2 linked regions of the Alloyangia pacifica genome follow. The protein of the gene in region 1 interacts with the protein of each later gene in a pairwise test. Links are inferred from orthologs where the notes say so. Each region holds a gene or a part of one and is shown on either strand. Other genes may lie near its edges.

What was found.
Region 2: the proteins of CEW88_RS10615 (region 1) and ftsZ interact in binary tests that used the Escherichia coli proteins (3 or more experiments, as listed by UniProt). The link is inferred for Alloyangia pacifica from one-to-one orthologs.

What each region holds. Positions count from the first base shown.
Region 1 is NZ_CP022189.1:2,201,081-2,204,383, forward strand. What follows is about bases 172-3,159. They hold CEW88_RS10615 (rod shape-determining protein), read left to right. Parts: upstream 172-1,136; coding sequence 1,137-2,183; downstream 2,184-3,159. Other genes in these bases: CEW88_RS10605 (hypothetical protein), read left to right, coding at 172-296; CEW88_RS10610 (YtoQ family protein), read left to right, coding at 380-829; mreC (rod shape-determining protein MreC), read left to right, coding at 2,300-3,159. Outside these bases: more of CEW88_RS10605, read left to right, coding at 1-171; more of mreC, read left to right, coding at 3,160-3,259; CEW88_RS10625 (rod shape-determining protein MreD), read left to right, coding at 3,252-3,303. UniProt on the Escherichia coli protein: Forms membrane-associated dynamic filaments that are essential for cell shape determination. Acts by regulating cell wall synthesis and cell elongation, and thus cell shape.
Region 2 is NZ_CP022189.1:1,046,697-1,049,859, reverse strand. What follows is about bases 62-2,909. They hold ftsZ (cell division protein FtsZ), read right to left. Parts: upstream 2,390-2,909; coding sequence 734-2,389; downstream 62-733. Other genes in these bases: ftsA (cell division protein FtsA), read right to left, coding at 2,772-2,909; lpxC (UDP-3-O-acyl-N-acetylglucosamine deacetylase), read right to left, coding at 62-466. Outside these bases: more of lpxC, read right to left, coding at 1-61; more of ftsA, read right to left, coding at 2,910-3,163. UniProt on the Escherichia coli protein: Essential cell division protein that forms a contractile ring structure (Z ring) at the future cell division site. The regulation of the ring assembly controls the timing and the location of cell division.

The sequences.
Region 1 (3,303 bases):
GCGAGGGCACCGTGGCAGTCACGAGCGTGGAGTTGCACGAGACCTTCGACGTCGAGGTCAGCAACAACAGCGGTTATGCCGGACTGTTCGCGATGCGGCCGTTCACAGAGAAGCTCACCTTCATGACCGGCGGCATCTACACGCGCGGGTCCGACGACTTCAACGGTATCTCGCTGGGCGGCGGGCTGTCCTATCACCTGTCCGAGGCCGACACGGTGGCGCTCTTCGGCTCCTACATCGACAATGATTTCGGCGAGGAGCAGAAGCTCGGCGTCTCCTACCGGCACGAGTTCTGAGCCCTCTTCCCCGCCTTTGCGGTTGTCTTGCGCCGGTCAGTGCATAGGTTGCCCGGCACGCAAGGACACGGAAGGGACACCCCATGGGACTGAACGTCTATCTCTCGGGAGAGATTCACACCGACTGGCGCGAGCGTATCATCGCGGGGGCGCAGGGGCTTGATGTGACCTTCAGCGCCCCGGTGACCGACCACGCGGCCAGTGACGATTGCGGCGTGGCCATCCTCGGCGCCGAACAGAGCAAGTTCTGGCACGACCACAAGGGCGCCAAGATGAACGCAATCCGCACCCGCAAGGCGATCGCCGATGCCGACGTCGTCGTCGTGCGCTTCGGCGAGCAGTACAAGCAGTGGAATGCCGCCTTCGACGCGGGCTATGCCGCCGCGCTCGGCAAGTCGCTGATCATCCTGCAGCGCCCCGAGCATGACCATGCGCTCAAGGAGGTCGATGCCGCGGCGCTGGCGGTCACCCGCGAGCCCGAGGAGGTGGTGGCCACGCTGCGTTACGTTCTGACCGGCGCCCTGCCCGAATAACAGGCTATCATCGCCGCCGGGTGACGCCACGACGCGGCCCGCCTCGCCCTGCGGCCCGATGCGGCGGCCGCGACGTTCCGTCGCGCCCCTTTCGTAAGCAAATGCCGAGAGATGTGCGACGTGCTTCAGCGCCGAGTCGGGGCGCTGCCGACCGGCGGATGTGCGGCAGCAAGACCCCACACGCGATTTCACGCGCATTTGCGCAGGGTGGGGGCTTTTTTGCCGCGCCGTCCGACCCTATAACACCCGAGCCTTCGCTCGAGGGGAGTCGAGGGCCAAAACGCGTATTTCTGGGGCGGGACACTTAATGTTTGGACTGGACAGACTCATGGGCGCCTTCTCGGCGGACATGGCCATTGACCTCGGCACGGCGAACACGCTGGTCTACGTGAAAGGTCGCGGAATCATTCTGTCCGAGCCGTCGGTTGTGGCCTATCACGTCAAGGACGGCGTCAAGAAGGTGCTGGCCGTCGGCGAGGATGCGAAGCTCATGCTGGGGCGTACCCCCGGCTCGATCGAAGCCATCCGGCCGATGCGCGAGGGCGTCATCGCCGATTTCGACACCGCCGAGGAGATGATCAAGCACTTCATCCGCAAGGTGCACAAGCGCTCGACCTTCTCGAAGCCGAAGATCATCGTCTGCGTGCCGCATGGCGCGACGCCGGTGGAAAAGCGGGCGATCCGTCAGTCGGTGCTGAGCGCTGGCGCGCGCAAGGCGGGGCTCATCGCCGAGCCGATCGCCGCGGCCATCGGTGCCGGCATGCCGATCACCGATCCGACCGGCAACATGGTCGTCGACATCGGCGGCGGCACCACCGAGGTGGCCGTGCTCTCGCTGGGCGACATCGTCTATGCGCGCTCGATCCGCGTCGGCGGTGACCGCATGGACGAGGCCATCGTCAACTACCTGCGCCGCCAGCAGAACCTGCTGGTGGGTGAAGCCACGGCCGAGCGCATCAAGACGTCGATCGGCACCGCGCGCATGCCCGACGACGGGCGCGGCAGCTCGATGCAGATCCGCGGCCGCGACCTGCTGAACGGCGTGCCGAAGGAAACCGAGATCAGCCAGGCCCAGGTGGCCGAGGCGCTGTCCGAGCCGGTGCAGGCGATCTGCGAGGCGGTGATGTCCGCGCTCGAAGCAACCCCCCCGGATCTGGCGGCCGACATCGTCGATCGCGGCGTCATGCTGACCGGCGGCGGCGCGCTGCTGGGCGATCTCGATCTGGCGCTGCGCGAGCAGACCGGGCTTGCGGTGTCCATCGCCGAGGAAAGCCTCAACTGCGTGGCGCTCGGCACCGGCAAGGCGCTGGAATACGAAAAGCAGCTGCAGCACGCGATCGACTACGACAGCTGATCCCTTTCGGGATCGTCCCGGCTGCGGCATAGTCCGGGGCGGGTGCTGCCGAGGCCGCACCCGCCCTGCACCGCCCCTGAGGCACACGTGACGCAGAGGCCACCCGCAGAGATCCGATGGCGAAACACGGCACCAACAGCGAAGACTATTCCGCCCCGCTGAAGCGCCTGCTTCTGGCGGTGTTGATCCTGTGGCTCACCGGGCTGTTCATCCTCTGGCGCATCGACAGCCCGCGCGTCGAGCGGTTCCGCGCACAGGTGATCGACACCATCATGCCCGGGTTCGACTGGGCGATGGCGCCGGTCACCGGCGCGGTGAAGATCCTGCGCGACTTCCAGTCCTACCAGCGCATCCACGAGCAGAACCAGGAGCTGCGCCGCGAGCTGCGCCGGATGACCGCCTGGAAGGAGGCCGCGCTGCAGCTCGAGCAGGAGAACGCCAAGCTGCGCGATCTCAACAACGTGCAGCTCGATCCGCGGCTGACCTATATCACCGGCGTGGTCCTGGCCGACAGCGGCTCGCCCTTCCGCCAGTCGGTGCTGATCAACGTCGGCAGCCGCGACGGCATCGTCGACGGCTGGGCCACGATGGACGGCATCGGTCTAGTCGGGCGCATCTCGGGGGTCGGGAACAACACGGCGCGGGTGATCCTGCTGACCGACGCCAGCAGTCGCATCCCGGCGACGATCCAACCCTCGGGCCAGCGGGCCATGGTGGTCGGCGACAATTCGGCCAACCCGCCGATCGATTTCCTCGAGAACCCCGACCTGGTGAAGCCCGGCGACCGCATTGTCACCTCGGGCGATGGCGAGGTTTTCCCGCCGGGGCTGCTGATTGGCCAGGTGGTGCAGGATCCGGGCGGGCGGCTGCGCGTGCGCCTTGCCGCCGATTACGAGCGGCTGGAGTTTCTGCGCGTGCTGCGCGACCACGGCGCGCGGCGGGTCAGCGCCCCGTCGGGGCTGATCCTGCCCGAAACCCCGCCCGAGGCACCGCAGCCCGAGGCGGTGACCGATCCGACGGTGCCACCGCTCAGCGACGCGGAGCCCGGATCGGGGCCGGAGGCCGGCAATGGCTGAGAGCAGCCGCCCGGCCAAGGTCTGGATGATGCGCGCCATTTTCG
Region 2 (3,163 bases), 1.2 Mb from region 1 along the record:
ACTCCATCGTGGTGCCCTGTCCCGGAGACAGGCGCGCCCAGCCACCTGGGGTCTCGACCTCGACGGTCTTGAGAATCTCGATGGCGCGGACCGGAGCACGCAATTCGCGCACGCCGCGCGCGAGGATCGCGCGAACGAAGGGTGCGGCGGAGCCGTCGACGATCGGAACCTCGGGACCGTCGATCTCGATCAGCGCGTTGTGGATGCCGCAACCGGCGAGCGCGGCCATCACGTGTTCGATGGTCGACACCGAGACGCCGGCGCGGTTCTTGATGAGGGTGCAGAGCGGCGAGATCTCGACCGCGTCGAAGCGGGCGGGGACGAGGGCGTCGCCGATTTCGATGTCCGTGCGCTTGAACCAGATGCCGTGCTCGGCGGCGGCCGGGCAAATGGTCATCCGGACAGGCGCGCCGGAATGAAGGCCCACGCCCTGGAAGCTCACTGCACTGCGGATCGTCGTTTGCACTTTGGTCACCTTTGTCTGGAGCGCCCCCTCCCCAGCGGCGCGCACCTTTGCTGGGAGGGAGATACTCACAGGGGGACAAGTTCTCAAATCAAGTATTGCAACGAAGTGAAACATGCGGGTTTCCTAATGGGCGGATGCACGCCGGACCTTCGCGAACCTCCGCCAAATACTTGGTTTACAACGAAAAACACCCTCTCTTCCGAGAGGGTGTTCCGACGCGCCTTGCGCAGATCGTGCACCCGCGCGAGCCCGCGCGGGTGAAATATGTCAGTTTGCCTGGCGGCGCAGGAAGGCCGGGATCTCGATCCGGTCCTGCTCGGGCGCCTCTTCCGGGGCCGGGGCGGGCGCCGGACGCTGGGCCTGCATCGGCGGCTGGCGGCGGGCCTGCGGCTGCGGTTGAGGCGCTGCCGGCGCAGCGGGCTGGGCCTGCTGTTCGTGGGCGTGGTGGCCAGTCATGCGGTTGATCAGCGAGTTGATCCCGAAGCGGGGCTTCTCGGCTTCCGGCGCGCGCTGCGGTTCGGCCTGCTGCGGACGCGCCCCGGCGGGCTGGCCCTGGCGGTTGTTGCGGGCCGCCGCGGCGTGCAGGCGCTTCATCGTGTCGGCCGAAGGCTGACCCGGGGCGCGCGGCGCCACGAAGCTGTCGGGCGCGACGTCGAGAGGCGCGTGGTCGGGCTGGCGCTGGACCGGCTGCGGGCGGTAGGCGGGCGGCGGCAGACCGTCATCGGTCTCGGCCACCTCCTGCTGGGCACCCCCCATCTCGCCGAAGAGCGACGGTTCGTCTTCTTCGTAGGTTTGCTGGGTTGCCACCGGAGCGTGCTGCGGCGCGGCCTGTGCGGCCACCGGCTGCGGGGCGACGGGCTGCTGCGGCGCCGGGGCGGCGGCAACGGGCTGTTCTTCCGGCTGGGCGAGCGGCTGCGACAGCGGACGGCGCGGCACGGGCATTTCACCCTGCGAGCCCGAAGCGTCGATGCCGGTCGCGACGACCGAAACCCGCATGCGGCCTTCCATCGTGTCGTCAAGGGTCGAGCCCACGATGATGTTGGCGTCTGCGTCCACTTCCTCGCGGATGCGGTTGGCCGCCTCGTCAAGCTCGAACAGGGTGAGGTCGTGGCCACCGGTGATGTTGATGAGCACGCCCTTGGCGCCCTTGAGGCTGATTTCGTCGAGCAGCGGGTTGGCGATGGCCTTCTCGGCGGCCTGGATGGCGCGATCTTCGCCGTCCGCCTCGCCGGTGCCCATCATCGCCTTGCCCATCTCGTCCATCACCGCGCGCACGTCGGCGAAGTCGAGGTTGATGAGGCCCGGGCGAACCATGAGGTCGGTCACACCCTTGACGCCTTGGTAGAGCACGTCGTCGGCAAGGCTGAAAGCCTCGGTGAAGGTGGTCTTCTCGTTGGCCAGACGGAACAGGTTCTGGTTCGGGATGATGATCAGCGTGTCGACCACCTTCTGCAGGTGCTCGACGCCGTCTTCCGCCTGGCGCATGCGCTTGGCGCCTTCGAACTGGAAGGGCTTGGTCACCACGCCGACAGTCAGCACACCGAGCTCACGCGCGGCCTGCGCGATGATCGGGGCCGCGCCGGTGCCGGTGCCGCCGCCCATGCCGGCGGTGATGAAGCACATATGCGCGCCCGCGAGGTGATCGACGATCTGCTCGATGCTCTCTTCGGCGGCCGCCGAGCCAACCGACGGGCGGGCGCCTGCGCCAAGACCCTCGGTCACCTTCACGCCAAGCTGGACCTTGGCGGTCGACAGGCTCTGCTGCAGCGCCTGCGCGTCGGTGTTGGCAACCACGAAGTCCACGCCTTCGAGCTGCTTGGTGATCATGTTGTTGACTGCGTTGCCACCAGCGCCGCCGACGCCGAATACGGTGATCCGGGGCTTGAGCTCTTCCTGGCCGGGCATCGAGAGATTGAGTGCCATGTGATGTTCCGCCTGTCGTTTATGACTTGTTTCGCGCCTGTCCTGCGCCTTGCGACAATTATTACCGGGATCCTAGCGCTGGGTCACGTAAAAAACACAGATCCACCACGAAATATGGCTTTAGGATTGACTATTCGCGCGAGATTTCGCCAGTCCCTACCAAGTCTTGCGTCTGACGCTGGCGGTAATACAACACACCTCAGGGACACCCCCTGCTTGGCAGAAGGCGCAGCCGAATCTCTTTGTCTGTGTCGGAGATGCCTGCTCGCCTCTCCCTGACCGCGTCTTGCGCGCGGATCAGCCTTCACATTACGCGGTTTCTCTGCGCGGCGTCACCCCGAACTCTTCGTGAACAGAGCGTTTTCTGCGGCAAGAAATGCGCTTACCAGTTGTCGCGGAACCACTTCACCGCTTTCAGGAGCGACCGCGAGGAATAGCGCTCGATCGGAATTTCGAAGTCCCACCATTCGTCCTGCGGATGCGCCGCGAAGAGGCACATGCCCACCGCCGAAGCAAAGCCCGGCCCGGTGACGGCCTGCGGCAGCCCGTGCACGCGCATCGGACGGCCAAGGCGCACCTGGCTGCCGAGGATCCGGCTCGCCAGCCCGTCGAGACCGGGGATCTGGCTCGCCGCGCCGGTCAGCACGATCTGCTGGCTCGGCAGATGCTCGAAGCCCGCCGCGTCGAGGCAGGCGCGCACCTCCTCGAGGATTTCCTCGACCCGCGGGCGCATGATGCCGATCAGCTCGGCACGGCTCACCTGCCGGCGGTCGT